DNA from 4 places in the Pseudomonas sp. GNP014 genome. Region 1 is predicted to be linked to each of the others. Evidence: predicted binding sites of a transcription regulator. Region 1 holds the regulator's gene; each other region holds the start of a gene.
What was found. The regulator sigma-54, encoded in region 1, starts transcription at its own class of promoters, with help from an activator protein. The targets are predictions, from matches to a motif close to ANTGGCATNNANNTTGCTNT.

Region 1 (5,294 bases):
TTCAGCAGGCGCAACTTGATGGTGTCGCGCAACTGGTAGAGGTTGAGGTTGGTGGTGTTGATTTTCAGGTCGGCCAGATCGGCAATCGGGCCGAGGAGAGCGGTTTCATCACTGATCGCTTCGGCCAACGAACGATTGGCCGTGCTCAAAGGGTGGCGGCGACGGGTTTCCGAAAAACGCTTGAGCAGGGTTTCTTCGTCGGCATCCAGGTACAACACATCGCACTGGATGTGGCGGCTGCGGACTTCTTCAAGCAGCTCCGGAAAGCGCGACAGATGGCTGGGCAGGTTGCGCGCATCAATCGACACGGCCACCAGCGGTTGCGCCAGCTCGGTATGAATCAGCGCGCGTTCGGCCAGTTCCGGCAGCAGGCCGGCCGGCAGGTTATCGATGCAGTAATAGCCGTTGTCCTCAAGGACATCCAGGGCGGTGCTTTTACCCGAGCCGGAGCGGCCGCTGACAATGATCAAGCGCATGATTAGTGACCGTTCTGCTCGCTCAGGACGACCTGATACAAGGCTTCGTTACTCGATGCGCTGCGCAGTTTTTCACGAACTTCCTTGCGATCGAGCATGCTGGCGATCTGGCGCAGTAATTCCAGGTGAGCATCGGTGGCAGCTTCCGGCACCAGCAGGACGAACAGCAGGTCAACCGGAGCGCCGTCGATGGCATCGAAATCGATGGGTGCATCAAGGTGCATCAATGCGCTGATTGGCGCTTCGCAACCCTTGAGGCGGCAATGAGGAATGGCGATGCCGTTACCAAAACCGGTGGAACCGAGTTTTTCACGGGCAATCAACGCCTCGAAGACATCTTGCATCTCCAGATCAGGCACTTCACGGGCGATCAGGTTGGCAATCTGTTCGAGGGCTTTCTTTTTACTGCCGCCCGGCACGTTCACGAGGGAACGGCCGGGGGTCAGGATACTTTCAAGTCGGATCATGGAGTAGGGGGGTTATCGACCGGTAGCGCCCTGGAGCAGGCTCTGGGTCTTTTCCTTATGCTTTTTGAGTTGGCGATCCAGCTTGTCGGTGAGTGAGTCGATCGCAGCATACATATCAGTATCTTCTGCGTTGGCGACCACTTCGCTGCCGGGAATATGCAAGGTGGCTTCGATTTTCTGCTTCAGCTTTTCGACGCACATCGTGACTTGCACGTTGGTGATCTTGTCGAAATGGCGCTCTAATCGTTGAAGTTTCTCATTGATGTAATCGCGCAGAGGTTCGGTCACTTCCAGTTGGTGTCCACTGATGTTGACTTGCATACAGCTTCTCCTTCGTTGCCAGTGCATAAAGCGGCAGGCTGGATAGCCTGCCACTGGAACGCTGTAACGTGGCTTACATCAACCGCTTGCGTTCGCTCGAAGGCGCGATCCCGAGGGATTCGCGGTACTTGGCGACGGTGCGGCGAGCCACCTGAATGCCTTGTGCCTCCAGTAAACCAGCGATCTTGCTGTCACTCAACGGCTTTTTCTGATTTTCCGCGGCAACCAGTTTTTTGATGATCGCGCGGATCGCCGTGGACGAGCATTCGCCGCCTTCGGAGGTGCTGACGTGGCTGGAGAAAAAGTATTTCAGTTCATAAATACCGCGCGGGGTATGCATGAATTTCTGCGTGGTCACCCGGGAAATCGTCGATTCGTGCATGCCTACCGCTTCAGCGATGTCATGCAGGACCAGCGGTTTCATGGCCTCGTCGCCGTACTCCAGAAAGCCGCGCTGATGCTCGACGATCTGCGTGGCAACTTTCATCAGGGTCTCGTTGCGGCTCTGCAGGCTCTTGATGAACCAGCGGGCTTCCTGCAACTGATTGCGCATGAAGGTGTTGTCGGCACTGGTGTCGGCGCGACGGACGAAACCGGCGTACTGCGCGTTGACCCGCAGGCGTGGCACTGATTCCTGGTTCAGTTCGACCAGCCAGCGCTCGTTGTCCTTGCGCACGATGACGTCCGGTACCACGTATTCGGCTTCGGTCGATTCGATCTGTGAACCGGGACGCGGATTGAGGCTTTGCACCAGTTCGATGACCTGGCGCAGCTCGTCTTCCTTGAGCTTCATGCGGCGCATCAACTGGCTGTAATCCCGGCTGCCGAGCAGGTCGATGTAATCGGTGACCAGGCGTTTGGCTTCCGCGAGCCACGGCGTCTTGGCGGGCAACTGGCGCAGTTGCAGCAGCAGGCATTCACCGAGGTTGCGCGCACCGATACCGGCCGGCTCGAATTGCTGGATGCGGTGCAGGACGGCTTCGATTTCGTCCAGTTCGATATCCAGTTCCGGGTCGAATGCCTCGAGAATCTCTTCAAGGGTCTCGTCCAGGTAGCCCTGGTTGTTGATGCAGTCGATCAGCGTCACGGCGATCAGGCGATCGGTGTCGGACATCGGGGCAAGATTGAGTTGCCACAACAGGTGGCTTTGCAGGCTCTCGCCGGCAGAAGTGCGGGTGGTGAAATCCCACTCGTCATCATCGCTGCTGGGCAGGCTGCTGGCGCTGGTCTGGTAGACGTCTTCCCACGCGGTGTCGACCGGCAGCTCGTTGGGGATGCGCTCGTTCCATTCGCCCTCCTCGAGGTTGTCCACCGTCGGGGCGGATTCCTGGTAGGAAGGTTCCTGGATTTCGGTATTGGGCTTGTGTTCGGCGTTGTCGGCCAGCGGGTCGGAGTTGTCGAAGTCGTCGCCTTCTTCCTGGCGTTCGAGCATCGGATTGGATTCCAGGGCCTCCTGGATTTCCTGTTGCAGATCCAGGGTCGACAATTGGAGCAGGCGGATGGCCTGTTGCAGCTGCGGTGTCATCGTCAGCTGCTGGCCCATTCTCAAGACTAGCGATGGTTTCATGGCAGGGGCTTAACACCTTATTCGCCGGCGCTATGCGCCATCCACTACAGGGCGCCGAAGCGCCAAACTTAAGCAAATTATATGCCTGAAACTGAAGTGTTTGCCTAGAGCGCTGTAACAATTAAAACGTATAAAAAACTGCTTCAACGATACAGCGCCCTCGCGAACCACCGGGACGTCGCGCTTACAGGCGGAACTCGTGACCCAGATACACTTCTTTGACCAGATCGTTGGCCAGAATGGTTTCTGCGTCGCCTTCGGCAATCAACTGGCCGTCGTTGACGATGTAAGCGGTTTCGCAGATGTCCAGCGTCTCGCGGACGTTGTGGTCGGTGATCAGTACGCCGATGCCCTTGGCCTTGAGATGGTGGATGATCTGCTTGATGTCGCCGACCGAGATCGGGTCGACACCGGCGAACGGTTCGTCGAGCAGGATGAACTTCGGTGCAGTCGCCAGGGCGCGGGCGATTTCCACCCGGCGGCGTTCACCACCGGACAGGCTCATGCCGAGGTTGTCGCGGATGTGGCTGATGTGGAATTCCTGCAGCAGGCTTTCCAGCTCCTTGCGACGGCCTGCCTTGTCGAGTTCCGGGCGGGTCTCGAGGATGGCCATGATGTTGTCGGCCACCGACAGTTTGCGGAAGATCGACGCTTCTTGCGGCAGATAGCCGATACCGGCCTTGGCACGACCGTGCATCGGCTGGTGGCTGACGTCCAGATCGTCGATCAGTACGCGGCCCTGATCGGCCTGCACCAGGCCGACGATCATGTAGAAGCACGTCGTCTTGCCGGCGCCGTTAGGGCCGAGCAGGCCGACGATCTGGCCGCTGTCGATCGACAGGCTGACGTCACGCACGACCTGGCGGCTTTTATAGGCCTTGGCCAGGTGCTGAGCTTTCAGAGTTGCCATTACTGGGTTTTCTCGTCGGTTTTCTTCTTCGGCTGGATCACCATGTCGATACGCGGACGCGATTCGGTGACCTTGCTGCCGGTCGCGCGACCGGCGCTGGCGAGTTTCTTCACGGTGTCGTAGACGATTTTCTCGCCCTGGGTGGTGTTGTTGTCCTTGTCGACAACCTTGGCCTTGTCGATCAGTACGACGCGATTCTGCGCGGCATGGTACTGGATCGTCACACCCCAGCCCTGAACCGGCTTGGTGTCGCCAGCGGTCTGCAGTTGTTCGAAGTAGGCGAGGTTGCCCACCGAGGTCACCACGTCGATATCACCGCTCGGGGTGCGAGTGATGGTCACGGTGTTGCCGGTCACCTTCATCGAACCCTGGGTGATGATCACGTCACCTTTATAGGTGGCGATGCCGTTCTTGTCGTCCAGTTGGGCGTCGTCGGCCTGGATGCGGATTGGTTGCTGCTGATCGTTCGGCAGAGCCCAGGCGCTCACGCTTCCCAGTGCTGCGCCCAGACTGAGCAAAATAGGGAGGGTTTTAACGAGCCTCATACTGTCCTCTTACGTTCGATAGCAGGTGTATCCTGCTTTCCTTCAGATACGCTTTCATGCCTACGCCAGTCGATACACCGCCAGCGCCGTCGATTCTAACGGGTTGCTCGGTCTGCGCATATTGGTCCTGTGGGAACACTGTCATGCGCGTGGAGGTGACCAGCAGATCGCGGTTCTTCTCATCGGTGCGCTTGATGCGCACAGAATCGATCAATTCGACCTGAGTACCGCCCGAATTCACTTCGCCGCGCTCGCTGGTCACGTGCCACGGAAATTCCGTGCCGCGGTACATGTTCAGGTCGGGCTTGGTGACCAGGGTGATGTCGGTGGCCTTGACGTGCTCGGCCTTGTCGGAAGTCATTTCGTACTGCACCTTGCCGTCCGGCAGGTACTGCAGGGTATGCGTGTTGGTCGCATACCAGTCGATCGGGTTCTCGATGGACGTGACCGCAGGCTTGTCGAGGAAGCGCCCCGGGCTGATGTTCCAGTAACCGACCGCTGCAAATAGCGCCGCTATGCAGCCGAACAGCAGGAAATTGCGAAATTTTTTGCTAAACATGGTTTGGCTCACAGGTACGCGGCGTTGGCCGCATCGAGGCGGCCCTGGGCGCGCAGGATCAATTCGCAGAATTCGCGGGCGGCACCTTCGCCACCACGTGCCCGGGTCACGCCATGAGCGTGTTCACGCACGAAGTCGGCGGCATTCGCCACGGCCATGCCGAGGCCGACGCGGCGAATCACCGGCAGGTCAGGCAGGTCGTCACCGAGGTAGGCCACCTGCTCATAGCTTAGGCCCAGTTCTTCAAGCAGGCCGTCGAGAACGACCAGTTTGTCTTCGCGGCCCTGAAACAGGTGGGGAATCCCCAGGTTTTTCGCCCGACGCTCGACCACCGGGGTCTTGCGACCGCTGATGATAGCGGTCTGCACGCCGGCGTTCATCAGCATTTTGATGCCTTGGCCGTCGAGGGTGTTGAAGGTCTTGAATTCGCTGCCGTCTTCAAGGAAGTA
Region 2 (5,294 bases), 650 kb from region 1:
CGTACGCCGTAGTCTTCGCTGACGCAGGGTTTGACTTGACGTTTCTGCGCCAGCGAGATGCGCAGCATGTGGAACGGCTGGTTGGCGGTGCGTTCGACGATGCGGCCCTGTTCATCAAGGATTTCCACCGACAAGTGGTGGCTGCCACGGTCGATGTTACTCAACGGGAACACCGGGCTCAGGCCTGGCTCGCCAGTGGCCTGGCCGTCGAGCAGCAGGCGGTAGCGATGGCCTTGCTGCAGCCCCGGTTCGCTGGTGACGCTGACGATCACCTCGCCCGCGCTGCTGCGAATGGTCGCATCCGGCTCGGGGATCAGGATGCGCAGCATGTCGTAGTGGAACAGCGGTGGTTCCGGGGATTTTTGTGTCGCGCGCAGCGGCGCAGCCGCCGTGGGATTGGCCGACATGCGGTTGCTGGTCGCGATAGGCACACGCTTGGCGTTGCCACGCGGCTGGTCGGTGTAGACGCGATTGCCCTGGGCATCGACATAGGTGAAGACCTCGGCGTGAACGGGCAGAGCGAACAGGCACAGGATCAGCCAGAAAATCCTCATGGCGTGTGCACCCGCTGCACGGTGAACGTCACCGCCGGGCTCTGCTGGATGATCGTTTCGCCGTCGATCACCTGCACCGCGAGACGATGCTCCCCGCGATCAATATTCACCAGTTGCAGGATCGGCACGTTGCTCGACTGGCCGTAAGGCGCGTCGTCCAATACCAGCCTGAGTTGGTGCGGCGACTGCAGGCGCGGCTTGATCAGCACGTTGACGGTGAAGGTGCCGTTGTTGGCGCGCAGGGCTTCTTCGGTAGGCAGGCCGGTCAGCTCCAGCACTGCATAAGCGTTGCGGGCCGCTGGGCGATTGTCCGTGCTGGCGGGCGCCGGGGCGCGCGGTGCCTGTGGTTCGACGCTGTTGAGCGGTGGCAGCTCCACTGGCTGCGCCTGTACGCCGTCCGGCGAGTGATCGCTGTACACCGTGTGGCCGTTGGCGTCGGTGTACTTGTAGATCTGCGCGGCGGCGGGCAGGGCGATCAGCAGCAGGATGTAGAGAAAGGTGCGACCCATGAAATCGACCGGGAAAGAAAGCGATGGGGTGCAGCATAGGCGAGGTGCGGCGGTTGGCCCAACCCGAGACAGATCCGGAAATCATTCGGACGCCAAAATTTCCTGTAGGAGTGAGCCTGCTCGCGATGACGTTGTATCCGTCACTCTCACTTGCAATGACCCACCGCTATCGCGCGCAGGCTCACTCCTGCAGGAATATGGGGCGGCCATAAAATCCGGGCGATAAAAAAGGCCTCCCGAAGGAGGCCTCTTTTTGTCACGCCGTTTAGCGCGGCGCTACCGGATCAGCAGCTGTAGTACAGCTCATATTCCAGTGGGTGTACGAAGGTGCGAACCTTGATTTCTTCTTCGGATTTCAGCGCGATGTAAGCGTCGATGAAGTCGTCGGAGAACACGCCGCCCTTGGTCAGGAACGCACGGCCCTTGTCCAGCTCTTCCAGGGCTTCTTTCAGGCTGCCGCAAACTTGTGGGATCTCTTTCGCCTCTTCAGGCGGCAGGTCGTACAGGTTTTTGTCAGCGGCATCGCCTGGGTGGATCTTGTTCTGGATACCGTCCAGGCCGGCCATCAGCAGAGCTGCGAATGCCAGGTACGGGTTGGCAGCCGGATCCGGGAAGCGTGCTTCGATACGACGGCCGCGTGGGCTGTTGACGTAAGGAATACGGATCGAGGCGGAACGGTTGCGCGCCGAGTAGGCCAGCATTACCGGGGCTTCGAAACCTGGCACCAGACGCTTGTAGGAGTTGGTGGCCGGGTTGGTGAAGCCGTTCAGCGCTTTACCGTGCTTGATGATACCGCCGATGAAGTACAGGGCGGTTTCGGACAGGCCGGCATAGCCTTCGCCAGCGAAGGTGTTCTTGCCGTCTTTGGCGATGGACATGTGGACGTGCATGCCCGAGCCGTTGTCGCCGTACAGTGGCTTCGGCATGAAGGTCGCGGTGCGGCCGTAAGCGTCGGCAACGTTGTGTACAACGTATTTCAGAGTCTGAACTTCGTCAGCTTTCTTCACCAGGGTGTTGAACTTGACACCAATTTCGTTCTGGCCGGCAGTCGCCACTTCGTGGTGGTGAACTTCAACGGTCTGGCCCATCTCTTCCAGTGCGTTGCACATGGCAGTACGGATTTCGTGGTCGTGGTCGAACGGCGGAACCGGGAAGTAGCCACCTTTGACGCCAGGACGGTGACCTTTGTTGCCGCCTTCGATGTCCTGGTCGGACATCCACGAACCTTGTTCGGAGTAGATCTTGAACATCGAGCCGGAGATGTCCGACTTGAACTTCACTTCGTCGAAGATGAAGAATTCCGGTTCTGGACCGGCGAAGACGGTGTCACCGATACCGGTGGTCTTCAGGTATTCCTCGGCGCGGTGAGCAATGGCGCGCGGGTCACGATCGTAACCTTGCATGGTCGACGGTTCGATGATGTCGCACACCAGGATCAGGGTGGCGTCTTCGGTGAACGGGTCGAGAACGGCAGTGTCGTCGTCCGGCAGCAGGATCATGTCGGAGGCTTCGATGCCTTTCCAGCCAGCGATGGAGGAACCGTCGAACATCTTGCCGACTTCGAAGAAGTCGTCTTCCAGCGCATCGCGAGCCGGCATGGTCACGTGGTGCTGAGTGCCTTTGGTGTCCGTGAAGCGCAGATCAATCCACTTGACGTCATGATCTTTGATGAGTTGAACCGACTTCGACATAGTGTCCTCCGGGTGGCTTAGGGCTTGGTAGTGGATGCCCTTAATATGGGTGATGCCGGCGCAGATACTCTGCCAAGGCAACCTGCCTCACAAGGGAGCAAATTGCATGCCAGTGCCCCAGCATGGGTTTTTTGCCCCAAATTCACGCTTCTAATGGAGCAAATCGCCAGAAAGGCGAAAATCTCGCCCTTTAATGTAGCGCTCGATTCTGAAAATGACCTGTTTTGGTGCACGCAAAACCTTATGCACATTAACTGGTTAAACCTTGAGCAATTTCCGCTATAATCCGCGCCCCCCTTTTTCGGCTGGCCCTGCGCGCGCTGTTTTCATGAAACTAATCGTAAAAGTCTTCCCCGAGATCACCATCAAGAGTCGACCTGTCCGGACGAAATTTATCCGCCAGTTGGCCAAAAACATCCGCGCCGTGCTCCGCGATCTGGACCCGGCTGTGGTGGTGAACGGTGTGTGGGACAACCTCGAGCTGGAAACCCGCGTAGCCGACGCCAAAGCCCAGAAAGAGATGGTCGAGCGTCTGAGCTGCATGCCGGGCATTGCCCACCTGTTGCAGATCGACGAGTACCCGCTGGGCGACTTCGACGACATCACCGAAAAGTGCAAACAGCACTACGGTGATGCACTGGCCGGGAAGATTTTTTCGGTGCGCTGCAAGCGCGCGGGCAAGCACACGTTCAGCTCGATGGACGTCGAAAAATACGTCGGCAGCAAGCTGCGCCGTGAGTGCGGTGCTGCCGGTATCGACCTGAAAGCGCCACAAATCGAAGTGCGCATCGAAGTTCGCGACAAACGGTTGTTCGTCATCCACAGTCAGCACAACGGCATCGGCGGTTACCCGCTCGGCGCGTTGGAGCAGACGCTGGTATTGATGTCCGGCGGCTTTGACTCGACCGTTGCCGCCTACCAGATCATGCGCCGTGGCCTGATGGCGCACTTCTGCTTCTTTAATCTGGGCGGTCGTGCCCACGAATTGGGCGTGATGGAAGTCGCGCATTTCATCTGGAAGAAGTACGGCAGCTCGCAACGCGTGCTATTTGTCAGTGTTCCGTTCGAAGAAGTGTTGGGCGAAATTCTCGGCAAAGTCGATAACAGTCATATGGGCGTCGTATTGAAGCGTATGATGTTGCGCGCGTCCTCCGCCATTGCCGACCGCCTGCACATTGATGCCCTGGTGACCGGCGAAGCGATCTCCCAGGTGTCGAGCCAGACGCTGCCGAATCTGTCGGTGATCGACTGCGTGACCGACAAGCTGGTCCTGCGTCCGCTGATCGTGGCGCACAAGCAGGACATCATCGACACGGCCAACGAGATCGGCACCGCCGATTTCGCCCGGCACATGCCGGAGTACTGCGGGGTCATTTCGGTCAATCCGAAGACAGCCGCCAAACGCGGTCGTGTTGAGCACGAAGAGAAAGAATTCGACATGGCGGTGCTCGAGCGTGCGCTCGAAAACGCCAAACTGGTGCCGATCGATCGGGTGATCGACGAATTGGGCCAGGACGTACAGATTGAAGAAGTCAGCGAAGCACTGGCCGGTCAGATCGTCATCGACATCCGTCACCCGGATGCCGCCGAGGATGAGCCGCTGGAAATCGCTGGCGTAGAAGTACAGACGATGCCGTTCTACGCAGTGAACGCTCGTTTCAAGGAGCTGGATCCGACTCGCCAGTACCTGCTGTATTGCGACAAAGGCGTGATGAGTCGCCTGCATGCTCACCATTTGCTCAGTGAGGGGCATGCCAATGTGCGCGTTTATCGACCGAGCTAAGTGCCCGGGGCTGTTTGCCTGTGGCCTGCGTCACCGGCCCCCCGACACCGCCGTCAAGCTGTAACGGCCATGCCGGACACTACTGTTAATCGCTGCCAAGACTTGTCAGCAAACCGAATCCTCTGATCGAGATACACAAGTGATCGAAAATCTACGTAACATCGCCATCATTGCCCACGTTGACCATGGTAAGACCACCCTGGTAGACAAACTCCTGCGTCAATCCGGCACCCTGGAGCGCAACGAGCTCAACGACGAGCGCGTGATGGACTCCAACGACCAGGAAAAAGAGCGCGGTATTACCATTCTGGCGAAAAACACCGCCATCAACTGGAACGGCTACCACATCAACATCGTGGACACCCCGGGCCACGCCGACTTCGGCGGCGAAGTTGAACGCGTAATGTCGATGGTTGACTCCGTTCTGCTGCTGGTTGACGCTCAAGACGGCCCTATGCCGCAAACCCGTTTCGTGACCAAGAAGGCGTTCGAAGCCGGCCTGCGTCCAATCGTGGTAATCAACAAGGTTGACCGTCCAGGCGCGCGTCCGGACTGGGTTCTGGACCAGATCTTCGACCTGTTCGACAACCTCGGTGCGACCGAAGAACAACTGGACTTCCAGGTGGTTTACGCCTCGGCCCTGAACGGCATTGCCGGTCTGGATCACACCGCCATGGCTGAAGACATGACTCCGCTGTACCAAGCGGTCGTCGATCACGTTCCGCCTCCGGCCGTTGACCGTGACGGTCCGTTCCAG
Region 3 (5,294 bases), 680 kb from region 1:
GAGCGATGGCGTAGACGTTACCGTCGATACCCTTGAGCGGGGTCAGCAACAGGGTGCCGCCGCGCAGGCTCTTGGAGTTACCGATGGACGACACGGTGATGTCGACCTGCTGACCCGGTTTGGCGAACGCCGGCAGATCGGCACTTACCGACACCGCCGCGACGTTTTTCAACTGCACGTTGCCCGATCCCGGCGGCACCTTGATGCCGAACTGCGAGAGCATGTTGTTGAAGGTCTGCAGGGTGAACGGAGTCTGTGTCGTCTGGTCGCCGGTGCCGTTAAGCCCGACCACCAGGCCGTAACCGATCAACTGGTTGGAACGCACGCCGGAAATGCTGGCGATATCTTTCAGCCGCTCGGCGTGGGCACCAAAGGCTGCGGACAACAGGGCCGCAGCCAGCATGAGGCTCTTGAAATTCAAAGTCGCCACCTAGAAAGGGAACAGCGGGCTGAGGAAGAAACGGTCGAACCAGCCTGGCTGACTCGCATCGGCAAACGAACCGGTGCCCGAGTAGGTGATGCGCGCATCGGCGACACGGGTCGACGACACGGTGTTGTCGGTGGCAATGTCATCAGCGCGCACCAGACCTGCGATCCGCACCAACTCGTCGCCGGTGTTGAGGGTCATCCACTTCTCGCCGCGCACGGCGATGATGCCGTTGGGCAACACGTCAGCCACGGTCACGGTGATCGAACCGGTCAGGGTGTTGCCCTGCGCCGCCTTGCTGTCGCCTTTGGTCGCACGGTCGCCGCTGTAGCCGACGTCCAGGCTCAGGTCGTTACCGCCCAACGGGTTGTTGGTGGTACCGCTGCCGCCGAACAGCGACGTCAGGCCGATGCCGGTCTTGCTGTTCTTGGCCACTTGCGAGTTGGCGTTCTTGCTCGCCTGAGTCTTCTCGTTCAGCGTGATGGTGATGATGTCACCGACGCGGAACGCCTTGCGGTCGCTGTACAGGTTCTGCTCGAAGCCGGCCTGATAGATCGAGCCGTTGTTGGCCGCAGCCGGCAATGGCGTGCGCGGCAACACCGGGGCGTAGTAAGGGTCATTGGGCTTGGGCGTCGGCGCGACGCAGCCCGCGAGCGAGACGACCCCACCCAATGCCAGAACAGATACGAAGCGTTTCATGACCCTACCTCACGGTGTTGCTGGCGGCCTCATGGCCGCCTCATAGACTGGATTACAGATTCTGCGTTACGAACGAGAGCATCTGGTCGGCGGTGGAGATCACCTTGGAGTTCATCTCGTAGGCGCGCTGAGTGGTGATCATGTTGACCATCTCCTCAACAGTGCTGACGTTCGAGGTTTCCAGAGTGTTCTGCAGCATGGTGCCGAAACCGTTCAGGCCCGGGGTACCGACTTGCGGCGCACCGGAAGCGGCGGTTTCCAGGAACAGGTTGTTGCCCACCGCTTGCAGACCAGCCGGGTTGATGAAGTCGGCAGTTTGCAGGTTGCCGATCACCTGGGACGCCGGGTTGCCGGCAATGGTGATCGACACGGTGCCGTCGCGGCCTACGGTGAAGGTCTGGGCATCGTTGGGAATGACGATGGCCGGTTCCAGGGCGAAACCGCTGGCGTTGACGATCTGGCCATTGGAATCGAGGTGGAACGTACCGTCACGGGTGTAGGACGTGGTGCCGTCCGGCTGCAGAATCTGGAAGAAACCACGACCGTCGATGGCCATGTCCAGCGGCTGCTCGGTGGTTTGCAGGCTGCCGGCGGTGAAGTTTTTCTGCGTGCCGACGATGCGCACACCGGTACCCACCTGCAGACCGGACGGCAGTTCGCTGTCCTGGGTCGACTGGGCGCCTGGCTGACGCTTGATCTGATACAGCAGGTCCTGGAACTCGGCGCGGTCACGTTTGAAACCCGTGGTCGAGACGTTCGCCAGGTTGTTGGAAATGGTGGTCAGGTTGGTGTCCTGGGCGGACAGACCGGTTTTGGCAACCCATAGAGCCGGAAGCATTCGATTCTCCTCGTGCGCCTGTTTTACGGCGCGACGTTCTGATAATTAGCTGATCTGCAAGACCCGAGCCATGGCCTGGTCGTCGTCTTTGGCGGTGTTCATCATCTTGACGTGCAATTCGAACTGCTTGGCCAGGGCCAGCACCGAAGTCATTTCTTCCACGGCGTTGACGTTGCTCGACTCGAGGAAACCCGACACCAGTTTGACGTTGGCGTCGGCCGGCGCAGGCTGGCCGTCCTTGGTGTAAATCGAGCCGTCGAGGCCCTTGTTCATGTTCTTGATGTCCGGGTTGACCAGCTTGATCCGGTCGACTTCCGCCATGACGCGCGGGCCTTCGCCCATCGCACGAATACTGATGGTGCCGTCTTCGCCGACTTCGATCTGCTGCTCGGGCGGCACGGCGATCGGACCGCCATTGCCCATCACCGGCATGCCGTTGCCGGCACGCAGCACGCCGAGGGCGTCGACGTTGAGGCTGCCGGTGCGCACGTAGCTTTCGCCGCCGTTCGGGTTCTGCACGGCGATCCAGCCATTGCCGGTGACGGCGACATCGAGGTCACGGCCGGTCTGTACCAGCGAGCCCGGGGTGAAATCCGTGGCCGGGCGTTCGCTCATGGCAAAGGCACGCGCCGGAAAGCTGTCACCGAACACCGGCATCGAACGCGCCTGCTCCAGGTCGCGCTGAAAACCGTTGGTGGAGATGTTCGCCAGGTTGTTGGCATGGGCCTTTTGCGCCAGTGCGTTCTGGCTGGCGCCGGTCATTGCCACATAAAGGTACTTGTCCACACTCTTTCCTCTGCATGCCGGACGTTTGCCGCCCACCGCTGTACTGCTGAGCCATAAGCAATTTGCAGACCAACTTTTTTCTGGCGGCTGGCAGCCCGATAAACAAAGGACTTGAGGGAATCAGAGGGGAAACTTGAAATGTATCGAAGTCGAAAAACCGGCGGTGTTATGCCGCTTGGCGGCAATCCCGATCTCTGCGGCTGAAGGAGAACTTGTGGTGAGGGGATTTATCCCCCGATGGGTGGCGAAGCCGCCCCGCTTTTCCTTCAGGACGACCTCATTCGTAGGTTTTGCGACTGCTACGCAGCCGCTCGGGGATAACCCCCCTCGCCACAAAACGCTTGATACCACAGCGTTGCTGTTAGTTTTCGGGGTCTTTGCCCACTTCATATTCGCGCAGTTTGTTGGCAATCGTGGTGTGCGAAACCCCCAGCCGCTTGCCCAACTGCCGGCTGCTTGGATGTTCGGAATACAGTCGCTCCAGCACCGCCTTTTCGAAACGCCCGACAATCTCGTCCAGCCCACCTTCAAGCGAGAAATCGCCAAGCGGCTGACGCACGCCGTAATCCGGCAGGCGAATATGCTCAGCCTTCACCGTGCCGCCCTCGCACAGCGAAACCGCCTGGAACAGCACGTTCTCCAACTGCCGCACGTTACCCGGCCAATGGTAATGACTGAGACGATCCATCGCCGCCGGCGCCAGTTTCGGCAGCGAGCAACCGATCTGCCGACTGGCCTGATCGAGGAAGTGCTCCACCAGTGGCGTCAACCCGTCGAGGCATTCGCGCAAGGGCGGGATGTGCAGCGACAGCACATTCAAACGGTGATACAGATCCTGGCGAAACTCACCGCGTGCGCACAGTTCGGACAAGTCCACCTGAGTCGCGCAGATCACCCGCACATCCAGATACACCTCTTCATCGCTGCCGACCCGCCGGAAGCAACCGTCCTGCAAAAAGCGCAGCAGTTTCACTTGAAGGCGCGGGCTCATCTCGCCAACGCCATCGAGAAACAGCGTACCGCCCGCCGTCAGCTCCAGCAGACCGAGCTTGCCTTCGGCGCGCGCCCCTTCGAACGCGCCCGGTCCGTAACCGAACAGCTCGGTCTCGGCCATGGACTCCGGCAAGCCGGCGCAATTGAGCGCCATCAACGGCGATTGCCCGCGCGGGCTGGCGAGGTGGCAGGCACGCGCCAGCAACTCTTTGCCGGTGCCGGTCTCGCCTTCGATCAACAGCGGCGCATCCAGCGGCGCCATGCGCCGGGCTTCACGCACCACCGCCGCCATCACTTTCGAGCTCTGGAAGATGCTGTCGAAGCCGCGCAACTCCTGTTTGCGTACGTTGTAGATACGCTCGCCAACCCGGTCGGCACGGTGCAGTGTCAGCACCGCGCCGGCCATCGCTTCGCTGTCGTCATGCTCCGATTGCAGCGGCGCGATATCAGCCAGAAAGATGTCGCCCTTGACCTTGACCCGCATGCCATTGATGCGCGACTTGTTGGCGCGCACCAGTTCCGGCAGGTCGAAATCTTCGGCATAACGCGACAGCGGTATCCCCGGCACCTCATCGACGCGCACCCCGAGCAACTGCGCCGCCGCACGGTTGGCGGCGACAATCGAGCCGCCCATGTCGATCGACAACACCGGAAACTCCAGCGCACCGAGCAAGGCATTCAATTCCATGTGCCGACGCTCGCTCGGCATCAAACCGACACGCTTGACACCAAACACCCCGGCAATCGCCTCGAACTTCGGCCGCAGCGCCTGAAACTGGATGTTGATCAGGTTCGGGCAATGCAGATAGATCGCGTTGCCATGCTCGCCACCCACTTCACCGCGCGCCACGTTGATCCCGTAGGCGACCAGCAAGTTGAGAATGTCGCGCAGGATGCCGATGCGGTTCTGGCAATGGACTTTGATGCGCATAAAAATCGTCCGAATAAACGATAAAGAACCTGTAGGAGTGAGCCTGCTCGCGATAGCGGTTTATCAGGCTGTACTGAAGGTGAATGACACACCGCTTTCGCGAGCAGGCTCACTCCTACAGGGGGACTGCGCCAGACTTTTCTGTCGAGGCGCGCAGATAGTTGTCAAGATTATGTGACAGCCATCGACCTTTTCAAACCCACTAATGACCGTAAACGCGAGTTATCCTGCAAAGCGTAACGATTATTTTACGATTTAAAGAGAAATTTCCTACACAGAGGCGTTTCAACCTGCTGCACATCAATGCGCTCTCGGGTAATCCTGAATCCATCGCTGGACATAACAAGAACGAATTCCCCTAGCAGGAGAGCAGTATGAAGCAGACGCAATACGTGGCCCGCGAGCCCGATGCGCAAGGTTTTATCGACTACCCCGCCGAAGAACACGCGGTGTGGAATACGCTGATCACTCGCCAACTGAAAGTGATCGAAGGGCGTGCTTGCCAGGAGTATCTGGACGGTATCGAGAAACTCGGTCTGCCACACGACCGCATTCCGCAACTGGGCGAGATCAACAAAGTGCTCGGCGAGACCACCGGCTGGCAGGTCGCCCGCGTCCCG
Region 4 (5,294 bases), 950 kb from region 1:
AGTTGCTGATCGGCTATTTGCAACACATGGCCGGGCGCAAGGTTAAGCCATAAGCAATGGGGTGTTATCACTGACCGCTTCGCTGGCAAACCCCACAGGTTATCCGCCGACTCTGAAGCCGCGGTAATCCTGTGAGAGCTGGCTTGCCAGCGATAGCGGTATTGCAGTTATTGCTGTTGCACGGAGATAACCGGCGCCGGGGTGGGCGACACGAACACCTTCGCATGCATCTGTTCACAACCCCCGCCCCGACGCATCCCGCGTACCGGGCAGGCGTCCAGGTAATCGAGGCCTACCGCCAGTTTCAGGTGACGCTCAGGGCGCGCCAGTTCATTGGTCACGTCAAAGCTGTACCAGGCGTCATCCAGCCAGGCTTCTGCCCAGGCATGGCTGGCCAGATGCTCGCAATCCTCGCTGTACAGATAACCCGACACATAACGTGACGGCACCCCGAGACTGCGCGCGCAGGCCAGAAACGCATGAGTATGGTCCTGACACACGCCGGCACGTCCGGCAAACGCATCCGCAGCCCGCGTGTCGACTTCGGTGGAGCCCGGCGTGTAAGTCATGTGTTGATTCAAACCGTGCATCAGATCAATCAGCGCCGTGCGATCACGCCGCTGCTTGCAGGTTTTCGCCGCAAACGCACGCAACGCCTCGTCCGCCTCGGTCAACCGGGTAAAACGCAGGAACGGCAGCGCCGACTGACTCTCATGTTCGGCCTCGCTCAATTCGTCGATATCGACCTGCCCTCGCGCGCCGATGATGATCGCTTCATGCGGCTCGTCCATGGTCAGCACGTGCAGGATGTTGCCGAACGGATCGAGTTGCGCACGCACCGGACGCGGCAGGTCGAGCTGCCAACTGAGAACATGCTGGCGCTCGCTGTCGTGGGGGGTCAGCCGCAGGTACTGGATGCTCGCCCGCACCTGATCTTCGTAGTGATAGGTGGTCTCGTGGCTAATGGAAAGTCTCATGCAGCCTCCAGGTAGGAACTGTGAATGGCGTTGCCCAACTGGCGCACCAGCGGGATGAATTCGGTCAGCCACGCGTGCAGGCCTTCCTCGAGAATTTCGTTGATGCCGGTGTAGCGCAGACGTGCGTCCATTTCCGCCGCCAGCCGTTGCGCCGGTCGACCATTGGCGCCGGGCAATTGCGCGAGGATCTGGTCGATCTCCTCGGTGCACGCACGCAGCGAACGCGGCACATCGGCGCGCAGCAGCAGCAACTCGGCGACATGCCGGGCGCCGGGGGCATCGCGGTAGATTTCGGTGTAGGCCTCGAACGACGACAAGGCCCGCAGCAATGCACTCCACTGGTAATACGCGTGGGCGGTGCCGTCGCTGACCGCTTCGGCCTGATCCCCGGCCATTTCATAACGCGCATCGAGCAGACGCAGCGTGTTGTCGGCGCGCTCGATAAACGTGCCCAGACGAATAAAGCGAAACGCATCGTTACGCATGATCGTGCCGTAGGACGCACCACGGAACAGGTGCGAACGCTCCTTGATCCACTCGCAGAAACGGCTCATGCCATAGCGGCTCAGGCCTTGTTCGGCGATCCCGCGAATTTCCAGCCAGGTGGCGTTGATGTTTTCCCACATGTCGGCGGTGATGCGCCCACGCACCGCATGGGCACTGGCCCGCGCTGCGCCGAGGCAACTGTAGATACTTGCCGGGTTGGCCGCATCGAGGGCGAAAAAGTGCAACAGGCGTTCGGCGTGCAGTTCGCCGTGACGCTCCAGGTAATCGTCGAGGGTGCCGGTGATCAACAGCGGCATGGCCAATTCGTGCAGACCATCGCCGCGACCGTCCTGCGGCATCAGCGACAACGAGTAACTGACGTCGAGCATCCGCGCGAGGTTTTCCGCCCGCTCCAGGTAACGCGACATCCAATACAGATCCGAGGCAGTTCTACTTAACATGGCAAGCTTCCTTCAATCCTCGACCACCCAGGTGTCCTTGGTTCCGCCGCCCTGGGAGGAATTCACCACCAGGGAGCCTTCGCGCAGGGCAACACGGGTCAAACCGCCGGGCACAACCCGGGTTTCGCGACCGGACAAGACAAATGGCCGCAGGTCGATATGGCGCGGCGCAATGCCGTTTTCGACAAAGGTCGGACAGGTCGACAGCGACAGCGTCGGTTGTGCGATGTAGGCGTGCGGCTTGGCCTTGATCCGCTCGCGGAACGCGTCGATTTCCGCGGTCGTTGCCGCCGGCCCGACGAGCATTCCGTATCCGCCGGAGCCCTGGGTTTCCTTGACCACCAGCTCCGGCAGATTGGCCAGTACGTGGGACAGTTCGGACGGGTTGCGGCATTGCCAGGTCGGCACGTTCTTCAGGATCGGTTCTTCGTCGAGATAAAAACGGATCATGTCAGTGACAAACGGATACACCGATTTATCGTCCGCCACCCCGGTACCGATGGCGTTGGCCAGCACGACATTGCCGGAGCGATAGGACGACAGCAGTCCCGGTACACCGAGCATCGAGTCGGGGTTGAACGCCAGCGGATCGAGGAACGCGTCGTCGAGGCGACGGTAGATCACGTCCACCGGTTTTGGCCCGTCGGTGGTGCGCATGAAGACTTTGTCGTCGCGCACGAACAGATCCGCGCCCTCCACCAGCTCGACGCCCATCTCCCGCGCCAGAAACGCATGCTCGAAGAACGCACTGTTGAAGCGCCCCGGCGTCAGCACCACCACGCTCGGGTCGTCGATGGGGCTGGAGCTTTTCAGGGTATCGAGCAACAGATTCGGATAGTGGTCGATGGGCGCGATGCGCTGGGCGGCGAACAGCTCGGGGAACAGGCGCATCATCATCTTGCGGTCTTCGAGCATGTAGCTCACGCCGCTCGGGGTCCGCAGGTTGTCTTCGAGCACGTAGTAAGTGCCGTCGCCATCGCGCACCAGATCGACGCCGGAAATGTGCGAGTAGATATCGCGGTGCAGATCCAGCCCTTGCATCGCCAACTGGTATTGCTCGTTGGCCAGCACTTGTTCGGCGGGAATGATCCCGGCCTTGATGATGCGCTGCTCGTGATAAAGGTCGGCGAGAAACATGTTCAGCGCCTTGACTCGCTGGATACACCCGCGCTCGACAATCCGCCATTCGCTGGCGGGAATGCTGCGCGGAATCGTGTCGAAAGGAATCAGGCGCTCGGTGCCCTGCTCGTCCCCGTAGAGCGTGAAGGTGATCCCGGCACGGTGGAACAGCAAGTCAGCCTCGCGTCGCCGTTGTGCCAGCAACTCGTCAGGCGTGTCGGCCAGCCAGCGCGCGAACTCCCGGTAATGCGGGCGAACCAGGCCGCCGGCATCGTACATTTCATCAAAATAGGTGCGGATCATGCCGTACTCCTTGTCACCCGGACCTACAGGCCTTCGCAAGGCCCGTGCCATCGGCATAAACGCTTTGATTTCAATCGGTTGGATAATGACGCCGCAGGCACCGCACCATTCCTGTGCGGCAAATGCCCCAACCTGATTGCCCCCGCTTCATTGCGACGCATTGCAGCGCCTATCACCAGCATAGTCAGAGTTGATTTCACTGCCCGGTGCCGGCTGCGGATAATCCGCGCATCCGCTGCACAATTTCCCTGGTGAAATGTTCAGCCCAACCACTCCGGACTGTGACCACAGTCCCGCAGGCCTTAACCCTGACCGGTTTCCCCGGCTTATCGGTCTTCCCTTTCAGCCACCCTCTGCGGTGGCTTTTTTTTGCCCGCTTGAAATGTTTTGAAAGTAAAAGCAAAAGATCGCAGCCTTCGGCCGTTCCTGCGGGTGACTGTTGCAGGAGCTGCCGAAGGCTGTGATCTTTTGATCTCTGGAAACGACAACGGCCGACCCGAAGGTCAGCCGTTGCCCGATACCTGTAACCGGAGATCAGTTCAGACGATAGCGGTTGCGCACCTCCTGCTTGACGCCCCAGCCTTCGATGATGCCGCCCAGCGGCTCGACCACGGCAGAGAAACCCTGCTCGAAATCGCCAATGTCGTCATACGTTGCATACATCACTTTGCTCAATTCCAGCGACCAGGCGCCATCGTCGCGCGCACTGACCTGAGCATTGATGGATTCACCGCGAAACTTGCCTGCAGCCCTGCGCGCCCGCTCCTCGTCCGGGAAAATGGCGTAGAACTCGATGGGATGAAAACGGGAAAAATCGAACCCGCCTTCTTTCATGCGGCGCAGAACATTGCTGCTGATGTCTTCTTGATAGGCTGTGCTCATGAATCGTCCCCCTCAGATAGATGGATAGACTTTCCGTATTCCCGCCCCGGGCCTCTGGCCAAAGTACTGCGGCAACGTGGTTGCACGCGGGAAACAAGCATGTAGCTGACAAGACCAGACCTTAGCGATCCGTTCGCTGATCTCGCTTGCAGAGTAGCCCCAAGATAGAGCCGCTGCCAAGGCCTGGTGCTTCAGGTGACAAGAAGAATTTCAGATTGGCGTGATGCTACGGATTTCGATGCTGTTCTGGCTTTTCAGGCTTTTGACACCAGCATCGGCGGTACGCCCTTCCAGATCGTTCAGATCCAGTTCGGCGGCGACAGGAAGCAACCGCGCCTTGACCATTCGAGCGGCCTCGTCATCACTGGGGCATTCCGCCTGCTCGAACACCTCATCGACAATTTCACCATGATCGTCCACGAAAGTGACTTTCCACTTTTGCATCGGTGCCTCCTCGATCAAACCCGTAAATGGGCTTACTTCTATCTCGACTTTTGGCGAGATTGATCGTTCAAAAGGAATACATCTGCCGAACATGAAAAAAATATCACGTTGGGGGTTGGAAAACTTTTGGGCCGAGGGGATTTATCCCCTCGCCACAGACAATCCCTTCACTCAGTCAGTCGTTGCTTGGCTTGTTGATCGCCTGCAGCACGTACTGCGGCAAGGCGAACGCGCCGATGTGGATTTCCGGGTTGTAGTAACGAGTGACGATGCCGCTGCCAATGAAACGCTGTTGCAGGGTTTCACGGCTCAACCTGCGGTAGGCCGGGTTGGTCGAGCCCCAGGCGAAGGTCATCGAACCGCCGATGTAGGTCGGCACGGCGGCCTGATAGAAATGCCAGTCCGGAAACAGGCTGCGCAGGCGACCGGCGGTGGTTTTCACTTCGTCGATCTGCATGAACGGCGTGCCGTTCTGGGTCACCAGGATGCCGCCCTCATTCAGGCAACGGTGGCAGGCCTGGTAGAAATTCTCCGAGAACAGCACTTCGCCCGGACCAATCGGGTCGGTGGAGTCCGAGATAATCACGTCGAATTTTTCCGTGGTGGTGGCGACGAAACGCAT

Region 2: a site for sigma-54 is predicted at 2,849-2,868, ahead of glnA (glutamate--ammonia ligase). Genes of this name have one in related genera too.
Region 3: a site for sigma-54 is predicted at 2,805-2,824, ahead of ACXX9E_RS13210 (flagellar basal body rod protein FlgF). Genes of this name have one in related genera too.
Region 4: a site for sigma-54 is predicted at 3,379-3,398, ahead of ACXX9E_RS14490 (circularly permuted type 2 ATP-grasp protein). Genes of this name have one in related genera too.

What each region holds. Positions count from the first base shown of each region.
Region 1 covers NZ_JBTGUS010000001.1:2,259,388-2,264,681, forward strand. Annotated here, with positions in the region: gene rapZ (RNase adapter RapZ) at 1-476, opposite strand, end outside; gene ptsN (PTS IIA-like nitrogen regulatory protein PtsN) at 479-943, opposite strand; gene hpf (ribosome hibernation-promoting factor, HPF/YfiA family) at 956-1,264, opposite strand; gene ACXX9E_RS10015 (RNA polymerase factor sigma-54) at 1,338-2,831, opposite strand; gene lptB (LPS export ABC transporter ATP-binding protein) at 3,016-3,741, opposite strand; gene lptA (lipopolysaccharide transport periplasmic protein LptA) at 3,741-4,286, opposite strand; gene lptC (LPS export ABC transporter periplasmic protein LptC) at 4,273-4,845, opposite strand; gene ACXX9E_RS10035 (KdsC family phosphatase) at 4,854-5,294, opposite strand, start outside.
Region 2 covers NZ_JBTGUS010000001.1:1,608,133-1,613,426, forward strand. Annotated here, with positions in the region: gene ACXX9E_RS07380 (DUF4124 domain-containing protein) at 1-554, opposite strand, end outside; gene ACXX9E_RS07385 (DUF4124 domain-containing protein) at 551-1,063, opposite strand; gene glnA (glutamate--ammonia ligase) at 1,348-2,754, opposite strand; gene thiI (tRNA uracil 4-sulfurtransferase ThiI) at 3,083-4,537, shown strand; gene typA (translational GTPase TypA) at 4,677-5,294, shown strand, end outside.
Region 3 covers NZ_JBTGUS010000001.1:2,935,784-2,941,077, reverse strand. Annotated here, with positions in the region: gene ACXX9E_RS13225 (flagellar basal body P-ring protein FlgI) at 1-403, opposite strand, end outside; gene flgH (flagellar basal body L-ring protein FlgH) at 431-1,126, opposite strand; gene flgG (flagellar basal-body rod protein FlgG) at 1,179-1,964, opposite strand; gene ACXX9E_RS13210 (flagellar basal body rod protein FlgF) at 2,010-2,750, opposite strand; gene ACXX9E_RS13205 (sigma-54-dependent transcriptional regulator) at 3,112-4,674, opposite strand; gene phhA (phenylalanine 4-monooxygenase) at 5,049-5,294, shown strand, end outside.
Region 4 covers NZ_JBTGUS010000001.1:3,205,573-3,210,866, reverse strand. Annotated here, with positions in the region: gene ACXX9E_RS14505 (c-type cytochrome) at 1-53, shown strand, start outside; gene ACXX9E_RS14500 (transglutaminase family protein) at 168-977, opposite strand; gene ACXX9E_RS14495 (alpha-E domain-containing protein) at 974-1,924, opposite strand; gene ACXX9E_RS14490 (circularly permuted type 2 ATP-grasp protein) at 1,937-3,346, opposite strand; gene ACXX9E_RS14485 (ribonuclease E inhibitor RraB) at 3,881-4,228, opposite strand; gene ACXX9E_RS14480 (hypothetical protein) at 4,439-4,672, opposite strand; gene speE (polyamine aminopropyltransferase) at 4,848-5,294, opposite strand, start outside.